One region of the Aeromonas aquatilis genome, then DNA from elsewhere that is predicted to be linked to it. Evidence: predicted binding sites of a transcription regulator. Region 1 holds the regulator's gene; the other holds the start of a gene.
What was found. The regulator sigma-54, encoded in region 1, starts transcription at its own class of promoters, with help from an activator protein. The targets are predictions, from matches to a motif close to TGGCACNGTTTTNGCTT.
Positions count from the first base shown of each region.

Region 1 (13,518 bases):
GCAGATGCTCGACACCGTCGATGGTCAGGGTGTCGGTGCCCGCACCCTGGATCTTGGCACCCAGCGCGTTGAGGAAGTGGGCCAGATCGACCACTTCCGGCTCGCGCGCGGCGTTTTCGATCACGGTGCGGCCATCAGCCAGGGTTGCGGCCATCATCAGGTTTTCGGTACCGGTCACGGAGACCATATCCATCAGGATGTGGGCGCCTTTCAGGCGACCATCGACACGGGCCTTGATGTAACCATCTTCGATGGTGATCTTGGCGCCCATCAGCTCCAGGCCGTGGACGTGCAGGTTGACCGGACGGGCACCGATGGCGCAACCGCCGGGCAGGGAGACATCAGCCGCGCCGAAACGGGCAGCCAGCGGGCCCAGCGCCAGAATGGAGGCGCGCATGGTCTTCACCAGCTCGTAGGGGGCTACGTGGTTGTTCACCGCACCGGTCAGCACTGTGACGTTGCCGTTGACCTTGGTGGTCGCGCCCAGCATCTCCAGCAGCTTGATGGTGGTGCCCACGTCTTTCAGGCGCGGCACGTTGGAGAGGTGCACCTCTTCATCACAGAGCAGGGTCGCGAACAGGATCGGCAGTGCGGCGTTTTTGGCGCCGGAGATGGTCACTTCGCCGTTGAGAGTACAACGACCATCGATTTTGAATTTGTCCATTTTTACTTCGTTACCAAATCAGGAGGGCAATAGGAATTTACGTTCGCGTTTCCACTCGGCGTCGGTGAACGCTTTGATGGAGAGGGCGTGAATGGCGTTGCTGGCGATCTTGTCCATCAGCGGGGCATAGATGGCCTGCTGCTTCTTGACCCGGCTCATGCCGTCAAACATGTCACCGACGGCGATCACTTGGTAGTGACTACCGTCCCCTTTGACATGGACTTCGGACAATGGCAGAGCCTCAAGGAGTATCGCTTCAATTTCAGAGACTTGCATTATGCGTCCTCAGTTGTGAGCGGGGTTGACTGAAACAGCCCGGCCACCCCGTAGAGGTTGGCCAGGGTATAGAAATCACTGGAGGCGCCCACCAGTTGCGGTGTGGCGCCTCGCGCTAATACGGCTTTGGCCCATTTGACCAGCAGGGCCAGTCCGGCGGAGTCGAGGGTGGTGACGCCGCCGAGCTCGAGCCGGTCGTCCTGCCACCATTCGGCGCGGCGTTGCCACAGGTCATTGACCTGTGGCGCCTGTAGCTCACCGCTTAGGGTCATGGTTTGAGTACCAGCGGCTTGGCGTTGTGTTCGCGCAACTGGGCGATCACTGCATCGATGCCATTCTGGCGGATCAAACCGCCGAGCTCGCTCTGTTTGGCGGAGAGCAGGCTGATCCCCTCTGCCACCATGTCGAAGGCTTTCCACTCGCCGGTCTTGTTGTTCTTGCGCAGCTTGAACTCGAGGAAGATGTCCGGCTTGCCGGCCTCTTTCACGCTGACGTTGACGGCGGTGATGTTGCCGCTGGGAGCTTTTCCCGGCTCGACCTTGACGGTCTGCTTGTCAAAATGGGCCAGCGCATCGGCGTAGGAGCTCACCATGTACTCGGTGAACACCTCGACGAAGGCATTGCGCTGCGCTTCGGTGGTCTCTTTAATCTGGTTGCCAAGCACCTTGTAGGCGGCGAAGCGGTTGTCCACATAGGGCAGCAGCTCTTCGCGGATGATCACCCGCAGGTGATCCGGATTGCTCTTCACCTGGGCCTGATCGGCTTTCAGGCGGGCAAAGGTCTGCTTGGCAGCCTGATCCACCAGCGCGTTGGGGTCGGTGGCATCGACTGCCTGGGCAGACAGGGAAAAGAGCATGCTGGTCATCAGACCCAGCAGCAGGGCGATTTTCTTGAACATGATTACTCCTTCTTGCTGTCTGATTTGCTGTCGGAGGATTGGCTGTAGAGGAACTTGCCAATCAGGTCTTCCAGCACGATGGCGGATTTGGTGTCTTCAATCAGGTCGCCATCCTTGAGCATCTCGGTGCCCATCTCCTCATCGCTGAAGCCGGGGGCCAGACCGATGTACTGCTCGCCGAGCAGACCGGAGGTGAGGATGGAGAGAGAGCTGGTATCGGCAAACTGGCCAGCGCTCTTTTGCATCATCAGGGTCACTTCGGGCACCTGGGTTTTCGGGTCCAGTACGATGTCGCTGACCCGACCGACCACCACGCCGCCGACCTTGACCGGCGAACGGACTTTCAGGCCGCCGATATTATCGAAATGCGCGCGCAGGGTATAGGTTTCTCCTTCCGGTTTGAAGCTCAAACCGGCCACTTGCAGGGCCAGTGCCAGAATGGCACCGATGCCAGCCAGCATGAAGGTGCCGACCAGGAATTCTACTTTGCTGAACTTCATCTTTACCTTATCCAAACATGACTGCAGTGAGTATAAAATCCAGGCCGAGCACGGCGAGGGATGAGTGGACCACGGTTCGGGTCGTGGCCTGACTGATCCCGGCCGAGGTCGGCTTGGCATCATAGCCGTTAAAGAGCGCAATCCAGGTGACCACCAGGGCGAAAATCAGGCTCTTGATGGCGCCCTGCATGATGTCTTCATGCCAGTCGACGGAGGCCTGCATGGCAGACCAGAAGCCCCCTTCGTCCACGCCGAGCCAGTCCACGCCGACCAGCTTGCCGCCGAAAATGCCGATCAGGCTGAACATAAAGGCCAGCAGCGGCATGCTGATGACGCCAGCCCAGAAGCGGGGGGCAACCACCCGGCGCAGCGGGTCGACCGCCATCATCTCTAGGCTTGAAAGTTGCTCGGTGGCCTTCATCAGGCCGATTTCAGCGGTCAGGGCCGAACCGGCACGGCCGGCAAACAGCAGCGCCGTGACCACAGGCCCCAGCTCCCGCAGCAGGGAGAGGGAGACCAGCGGTCCCAGGCTCTGCTCGGCGCCGAAATCCTTCAATACGTTGTAACCCTGCAGCGAGAGCACCATGCCGATGAACAGGCCGGAGACCAGAATGATGGCCACCGACTGTACGCCCACCACATACAACTGCTGGACAAGCAGCGGGAAGTGCTTGCGCGGTTCGGGTTTGCCCGCCAGCGCATGGAACAACATGATGGTGGCGCGACCGACGGAGCTGATAAACCGCACTCCGACCCGCCCCAGCTTGCTTATTTGACTTATCAACATCAGAGATCCTGTAGCAGATCGCCTGCCGGAAAATGAAACGGAACAGGACCATCGGGCAATCCTCTGAGGAATTGCTCGACTTCGGGATTGTGCTCCTCGCGCAGCTGGTCCGGCGTGCCGTGCGCCACCACCTTGCGATTGGCAATGATGTAGGCGTAATCGGCGATGCTCAGCACCTCTTTCACATCGTGGGTGACGATGACGGAGGTGATACCGAGGGCATCGTTCAGCTCCTTGATCAGTTTGACCAGCACCGCCATGGTGATGGGATCCTGCCCGACAAACGGCTCGTCATACATGATGAGGTCGGGGTCAAGGGCGATGGCCCGAGCCAGCGCCGCCCGGCGCGCCATGCCGCCGGAGAGCTCGGAGGGCATCAGTTTTGCTGCACCGCGCAAGCCCACCGCCTGCAGTTTCATCATGACGATGGTGTGGATCAGCTCCTCCGGCAGGCCGGAGTGCTCTCGCAGCGGGAAGGCCACGTTGTCGTAGACCGTCATGCCGGTAAACAGCGCGCCGCTCTGGAACAGCATGCTCATCCGCTTGCGCACTTCATAGAGGCGCGAACGGGAGAGGGTGGGGATATCTTCCCCGTCAAACAGAATGTGACCGGACTCCGGCTTGAGCTGGCCACCAATCAGCCGCAGCAGGGTGGTTTTACCGATGCCGCTCGGGCCCATGACGGCGGTCACCTTGCCACGAGGAATGGTCAGGTTGATCCCGTCATACAACAGCCGATCTCCGTGACTGAAGGTCAGGTCGGAGATGGTGATCAGGTCATTGTTCAAACAATTGTCCATCCGGTGTAAATAGGGAGCGAATTTTATGGGGTAGTCTAGGGCTAAGCAACAGCAAGGAACAACTATTGAACAGGCCGCCAGCCCATTTGCACGACAGTTTTCTGTAACAAAGTGCGTCATTGAGAGCGGGACTCACCATCCGATTCGCTTATCCGGACAGACTTTTTTATAATCCCGCAGCTAATTTCGGCCCGGAGCTGTGTCTTTATGTCTGTAAAGCCTGAGAAAGTGTCTGAACTGTTCGATTTTCGTCGCAGTGCCCGCGCGGTGCTGGACACAGAAAAGCAAGCCATTGATGGACTCTATCAGTATCTGAACGACGCCTTCGACAAGGCGTGCGAAATGGTGCTGCGCTGCGGTGGCAAGATAGTGGTCACCGGCATGGGCAAGTCGGGCCATATCGGCAGCAAGATCGCCGCGACCCTCGCCAGCACCGGCACACCGGCCTTCTTCCTCCATCCGGGGGAAGCGAGTCACGGCGATCTGGGGATGATCTCCAGTGGCGACCTTATGATCGCCATCTCCAACTCCGGCGAGAGTGACGAAATCCTGGCCCTGCTGCCAGTACTCAAGCGTCGCGGCATTCCGCTCATCTGCATGACTGGCAATCCCGCCTCCACCATGGCCAAAGAGGCCAACGTGCACCTGTGCATCAAGGTGGAGAAAGAGGCCTGCCCGCTGGGTCTGGCCCCCACTTCCAGTACCACGGCAACCCTGGTGATGGGCGATGCCCTGGCGGTCGCCCTGCTGGAAGCGCGCGGTTTTACCGCCGATGACTTCGCGCTCTCGCACCCGGGCGGTTCCCTTGGCAAGCGTCTGTTGCTGCGGGTCGGCGACCTGATGCACCGCGGTGAGCTGTTGCCCCGGGTGGGGATAGATGCCACCATCAGCCAGGCGCTGCTGGAAGTGAGCCGCAAGGGGCTCGGTATGACGGCGGTGGTCGATGGCAATGGCCTGCTGGCAGGGCTCTTTACCGATGGCGACCTGCGCCGCATTCTTGACCAGCAGATCGATATCCATCACACCCCCATCAGCCGTGTGATGACGGCCAACTGTGTTACCGTAGGTCCAGAGATGATGGCTGCGGAAGCCGTCAAGCTGATGGAAACGAGAAAAATCAACGGATTACTGGTCGTGGATGAAGAGAAACGCCCGCTCGGCGCCTTCAACATGCACGACCTGCTGAAAGCCGGAGTAATTTGATGCAAAACGTACCGACCCTCTATGGTCCGGTGACGCGCAGCCAGTTTGAGAAGGCGGCGCAAATCCGCCTGCTGGTGTGCGATGTGGATGGGGTGCTCTCCAACGGCCTCATCTACATGGGAAACAACGGCGAAGAGCTGAAAACCTTCTGTACCCGCGATGGTGCGGGCATGCGAGCGCTGCTCAATGCCGGGATCGAGATCGCCATCATCACCGGGCGTAACTCCCGTATCGTCAGCGATCGGATGAAAAGCCTGGGGGTGGCTCATGTGGTGCAGGGGGCTGATAAAAAGTTGCCTCACTTCGAAGCGCTGCTGGCCAAGCTGGGGCTGACTGCTGAACAGGCCGCCTATATGGGCGATGACACCATCGATCTGCCGGTGATGGCCGCTTGCGGCCTGGGTATCGCGGTGGCCGATGCCCATCCGCTGGTGCTGAGTCGTGCCGATATGGTGACCCGGCTTGGCGGTGGCATGGGCGCGGTGCGCGAAGTGTGTGACCTCATTTTGCAGGCGCAGGGCCACGACGATTATCAGCCCGAGGCCTCGGTATGAGCAGACAGACCCTGTTGTTTGCCCTGCTGTTTCTGGTCGCGCTGGTTGCCTGGCAGCTGGGCAAGGTGGAGCTGGTGCCTGAGAGCGCGGTCAAAATCGAAAACTATCAGCCGGATTTTGTCGCCAAAGATCTGGTGACCACCCGTTTTGATATCAACGGCAAGCGCACCGAGCGGCTGGAGTCGACCTACGCCGAGTATTATCAAATCCTCGAGCAGGCCACCTTCGACAAGCCGGTGGTCTACATGTATGACGATCAGGGGGCCGCCGAGTGGAAGGTGACCGCCGAAACCGGCGTGCTCAACACCGGCGACAACGTCATCCTGCGGGACAAGGTACATCTGGATGGTCTGCTGCCTACCTCTTTCATCTCCACACTGGATACCCCCTATCTGGAGCTGGATCTGGTGACACAAGATGTGCGCAGCAACCGGGAAGTGAACATTCTGGGTCGGGATTTCCAGACCCAAGGGGTTGGCCTCAAGGGCCATCTGGACCGCAAATATTTTGAGTTACTGGATCAAGGCCATGCCATCTATTTCAATGAAAAACGCTAATCTGGCCCTCGCAGCCCTGTTGTTGTGTGGTGCGGTGACCGCCAAAGAGTCCGACTTTGCCGAGAAGGTCTACGTCGATGCCGTCAAACAGGTGGCCGAGATGCAGGACAACCGCATCACCTTCGAAGAGGATGTGACCATCAATCAGGGCACCATCCGGATCAAGGCTGACAAGGTGGTAGTGACCCGTTCCGGCGAGAAAGGGGCCGAGGTGATGACGGCCTACGGCAAGCCCGCCACCTTCTTCCAGATCCTGGATAACGGCAAGCCGGTCAATGCCCACGGCAACACTATCCGCTACGAGCTGAAGAACCGGCTGGTGACCATCACAGGCAACGGTCAGCTCAAGCAGGAAGATAGCCAGGTCAATGGCGATCTGATCCGCTACGACATCGTCAAACAGAAGATGATTGCCGAGAGCAAGAGCCCGAGCCAGCGAGTCAAAACCGTGTTCCTGCCGGATCAGGTAGAGAATTTCGACAAGCCCGCCGACCAGAAGAAGCAGGGAAAATAAGCCATGGCAGTGTTAAAAGCAGTGGGCCTGCAGAAGAGCTACAAGCGCCGCATGGTGGTGAGTGACGTCAGCCTTGAAGTGGGCACTGGCCAGATTGTCGGCCTGCTCGGCCCCAACGGTGCCGGCAAGACCACCTCGTTTTACATGATCGTGGGGCTGGTGCAGCGCGATGCCGGTCTCATCACCATCGACGATCAGGACATCAGCCTGCAGCCCATGCATGTGCGGGCGCGTAACGGCATCGGTTACCTGCCGCAAGAGGCCTCCATCTTCCGTCGCCTGTCAGTGTTCGACAACCTGATGGGAGTTATGCAGACCCGCAAGGGGTTGAGCCGTGAGGAGCGTGAGGACAAGGTTCAGCAACTGCTGGAAGAGTTCAACATCACCCACATTCGCGACAACCTGGGCCAGAGCCTCTCCGGCGGTGAGCGCCGTCGGGTCGAGATCGCTCGTGCGCTGGCGGCCGAACCGCGTTTTATTCTGCTGGATGAACCCTTTGCAGGGGTTGACCCGATTTCTGTGATAGACATCAAGAAGATCATTCAGCATTTGAAAGATAGAGGCCTTGGCGTCTTGATTACCGACCACAACGTCAGAGAGACTCTGGACGTATGTGAGAAGGCCTATATCGTCAGCCACGGCAAGATGATTGCCGAAGGTGCACCGGCTGACATCCTTGCCGATGAGCAGGTCAAGCGCGTCTATTTGGGCGATCAATTCAGTCTATAGTAAGGGGGCATGCCTTCATTTCCTTTGACGAGTGCCTCGCTGAACATAAGGATATCCCGACGTAGATGAAGCCGACATTACAGTTGCGTCTCGGTCAGTCCCTGACCATGACGCCGCAATTACAACAAGCGATTCGTCTGCTCCAGCTCTCCACTCTGGAACTTCAGCAGGAAATTCAGCAAGCGCTCGAAAACAACCCTCTGCTGGAGCAGGAAGAGAGCGAGGCGCAAGAGACCAGTCCGGAAGCGCCGGTCGATGCCAGCCAGCTGGATTCCAGCGATGCCATGGCTCAGGAGCAGATGCCTGACGAGTTGCCGGTGGATACCACCTGGGACGAGGTTTACTCTGCCGGCACCGCCCAGAGCGCGGGCCCCATCCACGATGGGGAAGATAGCGTCTATCAGGGAGAGACCACCGAAAACCTGCAGGATTATCTGTTGTGGCAGATGCGACTCACACCGTTCAGCGATGTGGATGCCGCCATCGCGCTCGCCATCATCGATGCTATCGACGAATCCGGTTATCTGACCGTTGCGCTGGAGGATATCCAGGCTGCCGTCACCAGCGATGACGTAGAGGTGGAACTCGATGAGGTCGAGGCGGTACTCAAACGGGTTCAGCACTTCGATCCGGTCGGCATTGCTGCCCGTTCTGTGCAGGAGTGTTTGCTGATCCAGCTGGATCAGTATGACCCGCAGACCCCCTGGCTCAACGAGGCCAAGGAGGTGATCCTCGAGCACATGGAGCTGCTCGGCAACCGGGATTACCGCACCCTCGCCCGCAAGACCCGACTCAAGGAGAGCGACCTCAAGGAGGTGCTGGATCTGATTCAGCTGCTGGAGCCGCGCCCCGGCAACGGCATCATCCAGAGCGACTCCCAGTACGTGATCCCCGACGTCTCCGTGGTCAAGAAGGGTAGCAAGTGGGTGGTCGAGCTCAATCCCGACTCTGCCCCCCGCATCCGGGTCAACGAGACCTATGCCGCCATGGCCCGCAACGCCCGCAGCAGCACCGACACCCAGTTTATTCGCTCCCATTTGCAGGAAGCCAAGTGGTTCATCAAGAGCCTGGAAAGTCGCAATGACACCCTGCTGAAAGTGGCCAGTTGCATTGTCGAGCAGCAACAGGGCTTTTTCGAGTATGGTGAAGAGGCGATGAAGCCGATGGTGCTCAATGACATCGCCGAAGCGGTAGAGATGCATGAGTCGACCATCTCCCGGGTGACGACCCAGAAGTACATGCATACCCCCCGTGGTATCTTCGAATTGAAGTTTTTTTTCTCCAGCCATGTGAACACCGAAGGAGGAGGAGAGTGCTCATCGACCGCAATTCGCGCGCTCATCAAGAAGCTGGTCACGGCAGAGAATCCTGCCAAGCCGTTAAGTGATAGCAAGATCGCGGATTTGCTGGCCGAACAGGGTATTATGGTGGCGAGACGCACGATCGCTAAGTATCGCGAATCCTTGTTTATCCCACCTTCCAATCAGCGCAAACGCCTGGTTTAGGCAAACAAAAGGATGATGTTATGCAAATTAACCTGACCGGACACCATGTCGAGATCACCGAAGCTCTGCGTGATTATGTGAATAACAAATTTGCCAAACTCGAGCGTCACTTCGACCACATCAACAATGTTCATGTGGTGCTTAGCGTGGAAAAACTGAACCAGATAGCGGAAGCCAAATTGCACGTCAGCGGTGGCGAAGTGTTTGCCAACTCTGAACATGCCGATATGTATGCTGCGATAGACACCTTGCTCGACAAGCTGGACAGGCAGATCATCAAGCACAAAGATAAGTTAAATAAAAAATAACCATGCAACTTGAACACATACTGAGTCGGGACTGCACCAAGAGTGCAGTCCCTTGTACCAGCAAGAAACGCGCCCTCGAGATCATCAGCGAGCTGGCCGCTGAACGCCTTGGCACCTCCCGCCAGGCGCTGTTTGAATGCTTGCTGGCCCGCGAAAAAATGGGTAGTACCGGGATCGGTGCCGGTATTGCGATCCCCCACGGTCGCATTGACGATGAGTTCCCGCCAACCGCGATCCTGATGACCTTTGCCGACCCTATTCCTTTCGACTCCATCGACAATCAACCGGTTGACCTGCTGTTTGCCTTGCTGGTGCCGGAAAGCGAGTGCAAGCAGCATCTCAAGACCCTTTCTCTGATGGCTTCCAAGCTGGGTGACAAGGCGGTTTGCCGCCAGTTGCGTCAGGCAACCAGCGACGAAGAGCTCTATCAGATCATGACCTCGGCCTGATAGCAGGCCAAGGATGAGACACCCGTTTTGGCGTGAGGGAACAAGATGCAGTTAATCGTGGTAAGTGGACGTTCGGGCTCCGGTAAAACGGTAGCCCTGCGAGTGCTGGAAGATCTGGGTTACTACTGTGTGGACAACCTGCCGGTCAATTTGCTGCCCCAGCTGATTGTGTCGGTGGAGAGCCAGTACGACAAATTGGCGGTCAGCATCGATGTGCGCAACCTGCCGAGCGACCCGGAGAAACTGGAAAATCTGCTGGCTCAGGTGCGCAATGAGGGGCGGGTTGAGTTCTCCAGCTTTTTCTTCGATGCCGACAACGGCACCCTGCTCAAGCGCTATGGCGAGAGCCGCCGTTTGCACCCCCTCTCACGCAACAAGCTGTCGCTGGATGAGGCGATTCGGGAGGAGACCCACCTGCTGGCACCCATCTCCTCGACCGCTGACCTGCGTATCGACACCACCACCCTCAGCATTCACGACCTGAGCGAGCTCATTAAGACCCGGGTGCTTGGGAAGAAAGAGAACGAGCTGGTGCTGGTGTTCGAGTCGTTCGGCTTCAAGTACGGCATTCCCAAGGATGCCGACTTCGTGTTCGATGCCCGCTTCCTGCCCAACCCGCACTGGATCCCCGAGCTCAAACCGTTTACCGGCAAGGATGAGCCGGTCGCCAACTACCTCTCGGCGCAGGCCGATGTGATGCTGTTTACTCAGCAGATCGAAAACATGCTGGCGACCTGGTTGCCCCATCTGGAGCGCAACAATCGCAGCTACCTCACGGTCGGCATCGGTTGCACCGGCGGTCAGCACCGCTCGGTCTTTATTGCAGAGCGGCTGGCCAGTGCATTCCGTTTGCTTGGCAAGAACGTGCAGATCCGCCACCGCACTCTCGACAAGAGTGCCTCCCAATCCTGACGGACCAATAGGACGACCCGATGACTGTTTCCGCCTCGGTTGAAGTGAAAAACAAGCTGGGTATTCATGCCAGACCTGCCATGATGCTGTTCGAGCTGGTGCAGGGTTTCGATGCCCACGTGCTACTGCGCAATGAAGATGGTGTGGAGGCCGATGCTGACAGCATCATCGGCCTGCTGATGCTGGATTCCGCGCAAGGGCGGCAGGTGGAAGTGCAGGTTGAGGGGCCCGAAGAGGTCGAGGCCCTGGCCGCCGTGGTGGAGCTGTTCACCTCCGGCTTCAACGAGGAGTAGTCACTCCTCGTTCTTCTTCCTATCCTTTCTCTTGTATTCGCTCGCGTTATTGCTGCATGACATGGCTGACCATGTAGTTCCATGGATAGATGCGAGCTAGCGCAGGCGAGCAGGCTGCTGGCAGATGTAATAGGCCGCTACCGCATTAGCTGGCCGATGAGACATTGGTGCCTGCTGCCCGCTTCTGATAGCGCAGGTCTTCTTCTATGGTGACCACCACTTCCAGCGGCTTGCCGGAGCGGAATACCGAGATGGTCAGCTTGGTGCCGGGGCGGCTCTCGACAATCTTGTCCATGGCGCTGCGCACGCCACTGATGGCTTCTCCGTTGATCTTGAGCAGCACATCCCCTCGCTGCAAACCACCTTTGGCCGCCGGGCCGTTGGGATCCAGACTCTCCACCACCAGACCACGCAGGTCGCCGAGGTTCATCATCCGCGCGACTATGGGGTTGATCTCGACGCTGGAGATCCCGAGGTAGCCACGGATCACCCGGCCGTTGGCGATCAGCTCATCCATGATCCGTTTTGCCAGCCGGTAGGGGATGGCGAAGCTGATGCCGTAGCTCTCCTGATTGCCGTTGAGGTGATAGGTGGCGGTGTTGATCCCCACCAGATCGCCACGGCCGTTGACCAGCGCGCCACCCGAGTTGCCCTCGTTGATGGCGGCATCGGTCTGCAGCAGATCCTGACGGCCATTGCTGTCGGGCCCCATGCTGGAGAGGCCGGTACGGCCGGTCGCACTGATGATGCCCTGGGTGATGGTCTGGCCGACGTTGTAGGGGTTGCCGATGGCGAGCACCACATCCCCCACTTCTGGCAGCCGCTCCGGATCCTGCGGGATCACCGGCAGGTTGTCTGACTCGATATAGAGCACGGCGAGGTCGGTGAGCTGATCGGTACCGACCAGCTCGGCGCTGAAGACCCGGCCATCCTGCAACGCGACGATGATCTGGTCGGCATCGGCGATGACATGGTAGTTGGTCAGCACATAGCCGCGCTGATTCATGATGACGCCGGAACCCAGCCCTTGCGGGCGCAGTTCCCCCTGATTGCCCTGATTGGGGGCAAAGCTGCGGGTGTAGATGTTGACGACGGCAGGGCCTGCCCGATGGGCGGCATAGGAGAAACTCAGTTCACGGGCATTGGTGATGATGCCGGGCAGTTGGGCACCACCGCGAAAATGGGGAAACAGCAGCAACAGCAGCGCTGCGACGGTCAATCCAAAACCGACAGACTTGCCCAAGTAACTGACTAAAGGGGGGATTTTCATGTCATTCTCATCCGTACAGGCTGCGCGCAGAGAATAACACTATCGATGGATAAAAATCACCCGCGGTGAAGACCGCGGGTGATGGATAGAGTGGCGAACAACCCGGGTGTTAGCGGATCACCAGATAGAGCGAGGAGTCGCCACGCTGGATGTTGAGTGCCAGCACGTCAGGCTTGTTCTTGAGCGCCTTGGTCAGCTCGCCCAAGGTGTTGATGCGCAGGCGGTTGACCCCGATGATGATGTCACCCTTCTGCAGGCCGGAAGCCGCTGCCGGAGAGCGAGGATCAATATCGGCCACCGCGACACCGGAGACCGGGTCGGTAGTGGTGCTCAGCTTGGCCCCTTCCAGTGCCGGATGCAGCGCGCTGGCGCGTACTTCGCTGTCATCGGCCTGCTTCAGGGTCACTTTGGCAGTTTGCGACTTGCCATCGCGGATCAGCCCCAGTTCGACCTGCTTGCCAGCGCCCATGGTGGCGATCTTGGCACGCAGCTCGCCGAAGGAGCGAACCGGTTTGCCATCGATGCTGACGATGATATCGCCGGCCTTGATGCCCGCCTTGTCGGCCGCCGAATCAGGCATGACCTGATTGACGAAGGCACCATCTTTCTTGTTGTAACCGAAGGTTTTGGCGATGTCGGAGGTGAGCTCGGTGCCGGTAATACCCAGCTGGCCGCGACGCACTTCACCGTACTTGACGATCTGCTCGGTCAGATCCCGCACCATGTTGGAGGGGATGGCAAAGCCGATGCCAATGTTGCCGCCGTTCGGGCCCAGAATCGCGGTGTTGATACCGATCAGCTCGCCACGCAGGTTGAGCAGGGCTCCGCCGGAGTTACCGGAGTTGATGGCCGCATCGGTCTGGATGAAGTTCTCCAGATTCTCGATGTTGAGGCCGCTGCGGCCCAGCGCGCTGACGATACCGGAGGTGACGGTCTGGCCCAGCCCAAACGGGTTGCCGATGGCCAGCGCATAGTCACCCACCCGCAGCTCGTCGGAGTCGGCGAACTTGATCTGTACCAGATCCTCGGCCTTGATTTGCAGCAGGGCGATGTCGGACTGCTTGTCTTCACCGATCTTCTTGGCCGCATACTCACGACCATCCTTCAGGTTGACCTTGATCTCGTCCGCCTCGTGAACCACGTGGGCGTTGGTGATCACGTAACCCTTCTTGGCATCGACGATGACACCGGAGCCGAGTGCCTGAAACGGCTGCTCGCTCACCTGTTCATCGGGCATGTTGGGGCCGAAGAAGAACTTGAACTGTTCCGGCAGACGCTGACGGGTAATTTTTTTGCCAG
Region 1 covers NZ_JBSTYP010000036.1:24,474-37,991, forward strand. Annotated here, with positions in the region: gene murA (UDP-N-acetylglucosamine 1-carboxyvinyltransferase) at 1-664, opposite strand, end outside; gene ibaG (BolA family iron metabolism protein IbaG) at 683-940, opposite strand; gene ACW5W8_RS15010 (STAS domain-containing protein) at 940-1,212, opposite strand; gene ACW5W8_RS15015 (ABC transporter substrate-binding protein) at 1,209-1,838, opposite strand; gene mlaD (outer membrane lipid asymmetry maintenance protein MlaD) at 1,841-2,338, opposite strand; gene mlaE (lipid asymmetry maintenance ABC transporter permease subunit MlaE) at 2,346-3,125, opposite strand; gene mlaF (phospholipid ABC transporter ATP-binding protein MlaF) at 3,125-3,925, opposite strand; gene ACW5W8_RS15035 (KpsF/GutQ family sugar-phosphate isomerase) at 4,133-5,128, shown strand; gene kdsC (3-deoxy-manno-octulosonate-8-phosphatase KdsC) at 5,128-5,682, shown strand; gene lptC (LPS export ABC transporter periplasmic protein LptC) at 5,679-6,239, shown strand; gene lptA (lipopolysaccharide transport periplasmic protein LptA) at 6,226-6,753, shown strand; gene lptB (LPS export ABC transporter ATP-binding protein) at 6,757-7,482, shown strand; gene ACW5W8_RS15060 (RNA polymerase factor sigma-54) at 7,548-8,987, shown strand; gene hpf (ribosome hibernation promoting factor) at 9,008-9,295, shown strand; gene ptsN (PTS IIA-like nitrogen regulatory protein PtsN) at 9,298-9,744, shown strand; gene rapZ (RNase adapter RapZ) at 9,790-10,656, shown strand; gene npr (PTS phosphocarrier protein NPr) at 10,677-10,949, shown strand; gene degS (outer membrane-stress sensor serine endopeptidase DegS) at 11,095-12,219, opposite strand; gene ACW5W8_RS15090 (Do family serine endopeptidase) at 12,329-13,518, opposite strand, start outside.

Region 2 (6,142 bases), on a different contig from region 1:
GTTATGGGTCACCTGCCCCTCGCCATCCTTGATCACCCGCTTGCCCCAACCACTCTCCAGTGCCGCCTGAGCGACCAGTACCGCCGGGCTTAACCCCAGCTTGTCGGCCGCTTTCTTGGCCAGCGGCATCAGGCGATTGACGAACTCTTCCGGCGTATCGAACTCTTTGCCCCCACTACCGGCGACACTGCCCTCTTCGCTGGCCATGCGCCCCATGGGCGGAATGCTGCGGTGCGGTCGACGGGGCATAGTGAGTGCGTGGCTCTCCTTGCCCCCCTCGGTCATCTCTTTTTCAGCAAAATCTTTGCCAACTTTGGATGCCGCGATCAAATCATCGGCCGCCGCCGTGGGTGGCTGATAGGGTTTGTAGGTCCGTTCGGTGCGCTGCGGCATCTTGAGCACCCGTCCATCCTGATGGGTAAAGGTCTCGGGAGAGAGCTGCTTGGCCACCATGTCAGCCAATCCCAGTCCCCCCTTGCTGGACATGTCAGCAACCCGCTGCTCATCCAGCATCCCTTCATAGAACTGGGTATAGCTGCTGTTCATCGGGTTGTCCTGAGTCAACACCCCGTTGGCCTGACGCATGCTCTGAAACAGCATCTGGGTAAAGATTGACTCGAACTGGCGTGACGCACTCTTGAGCGCTTCGGCCTGTCCCTCTTTGCTTTGGCTCATCTGGCGCAGACGGTCCAGGTTCTTGATGTCCTGTACCATCCCGAGATTCATGCCGCTGTTGCTGTCAAACTCCGCCATTTTGCTTACCTCATTGCCACCCGTGGCAACCACTTGCCGCTTGTTACAATATGACCAGTTGCCCCTCGATGGCGCCTGCCTGCTGCAGCGCCTCAAGGATGGCCATCAAATCACCGGGGGCAACCCCGACCTGATTGACCGCCCGGACCAGATCGTCCAGGGTCGCACCGGTATCAAACTTGAACATCCGCCCCGGCTCCTGCTGGACATTGATGGTCGAGTTGTTGGTCACCGTCGTCTCTCCTCCCGCCAACGGGTTGGGCTGGGAGACCTGCTGGTTTTCGGCGATGGTCACCGTCAACCCGCCATGGCTGATGGCCGCCGGTTTGAGCTTGACCTGACTGCCGATCACTATGGTGCCGGTGCGGGAGTTGACGATGATCTTGGCCGCCTCGTTGGCCGGATCCACCTCCAGATTCTCGATAGTGGCGAGATAGGAGACGCGCTGACCCGGATCCCGCGGGGCATAGACCTTGACCGAGGTAGCATCGAGCGCCTGAGCGGTATTGGGCCCCACCAGATCGTTGACCACATCGGCCAGACGGCGCGCCGTAGTAAAGTCGGGTCGGTTAAGGTTGAAGGTGATAGTGTCACCCTGACTGAAGGAGTTGGGCACCTCCCGCTCCACGGTCGCACCGTTGGCAATTCGCCCGACGGTCGGGGTATTGACCACGACCTTGGAGCCATCAGCCCCCTCGGCCCCCAAACCACCGACCACCAGACTGCCCTGTGCAACCGCATAGACCCGGCCATCGAGCCCTTTCAGGAAGCTCTGCAGCAAAGTACCTCCCCGCAGGCTCTTGGCCTCGCCAATGGCAGAGACCGTTACGTCGATGGTCTGGCCCGGTTTGGAAAAAGGGGGCAGGTCGGCATGAATCGCCACCGGCGCCACATCCTTGATCTTGGACTTGATGTTATCCGGCACCTTGATGCCAAAGTTGTTGAGCATGGTACGGAAGGTCTGCTCGGTGAAGGCGTTGTTCTTCTCGCCGGTACCGGGCAAACCGACCACCAGGCCGTAACCAATCAGCTGGTTGCTGCGCACCCCTTCAACCGAGCTGATGTCCTTGATCCGGGCAGCATTCGCCACGTCCAACGGCAGCAGACAGCAGAGCAGAGTGACAAGACGGAGTGACTTCATAACATCTCCTAGAGCGGCCACCAGGGGCCATTGAAAAAGCTGGTCAGCCACCCTTGCTCTTGGGTATTGGCCAGATCACCGGTACCACCGTAGTAAATGCGGGCATTGGCTACTTTCTGGGACGAAACGCTGTTATCCGATGTCACATCCTCCGGGCGAATCAGGCCGATGATCCGGATATATTCATTGCCATTGTTAAGCATGATCCACTTCTCGCCACGCACCAGCAGATTGCCGTTGGGCAGCACCTTGGCCACGCTGACCGAAATACTGCCCTGCAGGCTGTTACTCTGATCCGCCTTGGCCTGCCCCTTGAACGCGCTGTCTTGCGCAATGGAGGCTGAGAGATCATAGGGGCTGGCGGTCACGGGAACGCCACCCAACTTGACCGGATCCAGATTGAACTTATTGTCCTTGCCACTCTGGGTATTGGCCTTTTTCGAGGCGGAGGTGGATTCAGACAGCTCGATGGTGATGATGTCACCCACCTTGTGCGCCTTGATATCCGAATAGATGCCATTGACCTGATCCGGCTGGAAAATCGCCCCTGTCGGCCGCACCGACACCGGCTCCGACTCTCCGTAGACGGGGGAAAACTCGGGATCATCAGGCTTGGGCGTATTGGGAGTGCTGCTACACCCTCCCAGCACCAGCAATCCCAGCATCCATACGGCTTTCATCATGCACCTCCTAATTAGGTACGCTGGATCAGGAAGGACATCATGCCGTCCACGGCGGAGAGCACCTTGGAGTTCATCTCGTAGACCCGCTGAGCCTGAATGAGGTTTACCAGCTCTTCGGTCACGTTGACGTTGGAAGTCTCCAGCATCCCCTGCTTGATCACCCCCAAACCATCGGCACCGGCAGTCCCCTGAGCGGCAGCACCGCTGGACTGGGTCTCGACAAACATGTTCTCCCCCATCGGCTGCAAGCCGCTGGCGTTGACGAAGTCGGAGATGTTGATCTGACCGACGACCTGAGAAGCGCCATCGCCCTTGAGCTGCACCGAGACCTGGCCATCTTCACCCACCGTAACGCTCTGGGCGTTTTCCGGGATCTGGATTTCCGGTTGCAGCGGGTAGCCATTACCCGGGGTCACTATGGTCCCTTCATCGTTGAGGGTGAACTGACCGTTACGGGTATAGGCCGCACTGCCATCCGGCAGCTGAATTTCAAAGTAGCCACGACCACTGATCATCAAATCGAGCGAGTTGTCAGTGGTTTGTACGTTACCCTGACTGTGGTTTTTCTGGGTCGCCACCACCTTGGCACCCGCCCCCAGCATCAAGCCGGAGGGGAGCTCGGTATCGGCAGAGGAGCGGCCACCGGGCTGATTGATGTTTTGATACAGCAGATCTTCAAAGATGGCCCGTGACTTTTTGAAGCCCACGGTGCTGGCGTTCGCCAGGTTGTTCGAGGTGACCGAAATATTGGTCTGCTGTGCATCCAACCCGGTCTTGCTGATCCAGAGTGCAGGATTCATAGTGTAACTCCTTGATTAGCTGATTCGCAGCAGTTGGGTTTGAGCTTCATCATTCTCTTCGGCCGTCTTCATGATTTTGACCTGGGTTTCGAACTGGCGTTGCAGCCGGATCAGGTTGGTCATCTCATCCACCACATTGACGTTGCTCCCCTCCAGGGAGCCGGCAATCAGGCCAACATTGGCCGCGGCAGGTTCCTTCTGGCCATCCTTGCGGCGAAACAGACCATCTTGCCCCTTCTCCACCGCATCGGCGGCCGGGTTAACCAGCTTGATCCGCTGAAAATCTTCCGGCAAGTTGGCGGCGGCCCCCTCCGGTCGACCACTGATAGTGCCATCCCGATTGATCTCGAGTTTTTCCATCGGCATCGGTAGCACGATAGGCTTACCGCCATCGTCCACTACGTTCAGACCGGTCGAGGTTTGCAAGTTGCCGGTCGCATTGACCTGCAAATTCCCCATGCGGGTATAGGCCTCACCCCCTTTGGGGTCCTGCACGGTAATCCAGCCCGGACCATCCACCGCCACGTCCAGATCCCGTCCGGTGGTCATCAACATGCCATGCTGCAGGTTCTGACCCGGGCGCTCAGCCATGGCAAACACCCGGCTTGGCAAGCCCTCTCCGAATGCCTGCATGCTTCTGGCCTGCTCAAAATCGGACTTGAAACCGGTGGTATTGGCATTGGCGAGGTTGTTGCCCCGAACAGCCAAGCTGTTCATGGTCTCTTTGGCCCCGGACATGGCGATATAAAGCAGGTGATCCATGGAATTCTCCGTCAAACAGATGACTCTGACAGGAGAAATGCAATTAGAGTGCCAACAGCGGAAATATGGGAGGATAAGGAGGATGGGAATACGACAGAAACAGAGAGGGGGCCAAGCCCCCTCTCATTATCATGTATTGCGCAATTAACGGATCTGCAGGATGGTCTGCTGCAGCGAACTGTTGACCTCCAGAGAACGCGAGTTGGCCTGGAAGTTACGCTGGGCAGTGATCAGGTCCACCAGCTCCGAGGTCAAATCCACGTTGGACTGCTCCAGGGAGGATGATTTGATGGTGCCAAATGTTCCTGAGTTTGGCGTCCCCGGCAAGGCATCGCCAGAGAGCAGAGACTGACGCCAGGAGGTATCGCCAACCTGAGTCAATCCTTGCGAGTTGGCAAACTTGGCCATGGCGACCATGGCCACCTTGATGGTGGTTGCGTTACTGTAAGTCGCGGACACGATGCCATCCGGAGTGATCTCCACCTTGGTCAACCGGCCGACAGTGGAGCCATCCTGAGTCAACTTGTTGACTTCAAACGGTGAGGCGTATTGGGTCACGGTTCCAAAATTGATATCCACCTGCTGGGTGGGATCTGCGCCGTTAGTAATGATACCTGCGCCAGCTGCGCCCACGGTTCCCAGTTGCTCTGTCTTGATGGTCGCCGGTGTAGTCGGAGTAATCATCTTGCCATCAGCCCCGAAGGTAATTCTTGCACCAGCAGGCGCCTGGCTCAAACCTGCCGTCATGGTAGGCGTTACACCACCAACAATATCAATAGGCTTATCCCCTTGGTAAAGATACATACGCCAAGCTGTTGGATTGGCCGGTTTGGTCAGATCTGCTGGGTCAGCTTCTTTAACAAAATATTGCGTGATGGTATGCGGCTCACCCAATGAGTCATAAATCACCACGGAGGTAGAAGATGAGTAGGTTTTCGAATTTTTTGGATCAAAGGTTGATGCATCACCGGCACCGGCGCCAGCAGGCAACGGCGACGCTGTAGACGGCAGGTTGAAACTGGCGTCAATTTTGGATGTCTTGATTGGTTCACCAGCCTTGTCAGGGATCTGAATAGGCTTGGTAGCATTGATACTCACTGCTTTGGGCGTGCCATCGGCGTTAATTTCATAACCTTGCAGATAATGGCCCTGATTATTGACCATATAACTGTTTTCATTGAGCTTGAAGGCCCCGGCACGGGTATAGGTGCGATCCAGGTTGGTCAGGCCATCAGAGGTCACGAAAAAGCCGTTGCCCTGAATCGCCAGATCCAGCGCGTTATTGGTAAATTGCAGCGCCCCTTGATGGAACTGCTGGGCCACCGCACCGGTCGCCACACCGTTACCAACCTGGGTCTTTGCATTGACAAAGATCGAGTTGGCGTAGACATCCGCAAACTCGGCACGGGACTCTTTAAAGCCCGTTGTATTGACGTTAGCAATGTTGTTGGCGGTGACGTTCAAGTCTTTTTGTGCCGCGTTGACACCGCTCAAGGCATTGTTAAATGACATATCCAGCTCCTTAGATCGATGCTGTCACGAGGTTGTTGACGGTGTAACCGTCGGATTTGAATTGGTGCCTGAAATTTGCAGAATATTATTCAGATATTCGCTACCCAGTCCTCTCAGATTGAGGCGCGTCGGGTTAGTGGCGTTACCCAAGGCAACGCTATCCACTTTGGCATAAGCAAAGGTGGCAATACTTTCCGACTTCCCATTGAGCGCGCCACTGGCTTTGATAACATATTTACCTGCAGCGACCCGCTTACCAGCTTTGTCTGTACCATCCCAAGCGACTTCAACATTACCTTTTTGGTCTCCTTCGAGAGGGAACTCCTTGATAACCTGTCCCTTTTCATCCTCAACGGTAATTTTGACGTTCGCATATTTATTCGTTGTGCCTACAGCAACGACCGCAGACAAAGAACCATCTTTATCTAAAAATCCGGTATTACCCTGGAGCAGCACATTTTGTCCCACCAGAGAAGAGGCTTGCAGGGCCT
Region 2 covers NZ_JBSTYP010000008.1:49,838-55,979, forward strand. Annotated here, with positions in the region: gene flgJ (flagellar assembly peptidoglycan hydrolase FlgJ) at 1-753, opposite strand, end outside; gene ACW5W8_RS04500 (flagellar basal body P-ring protein FlgI) at 797-1,894, opposite strand; gene flgH (flagellar basal body L-ring protein FlgH) at 1,903-2,574, opposite strand; gene flgG (flagellar basal-body rod protein FlgG) at 2,589-3,377, opposite strand; gene flgF (flagellar basal-body rod protein FlgF) at 3,393-4,139, opposite strand; gene flgE (flagellar hook protein FlgE) at 4,284-5,651, opposite strand; gene ACW5W8_RS04525 (flagellar hook assembly protein FlgD) at 5,676-6,142, opposite strand, start outside.
Region 2: flgF (flagellar basal-body rod protein FlgF) is a predicted target of sigma-54. The motif match lies at 4,177-4,193, and genes of this name have one in related genera.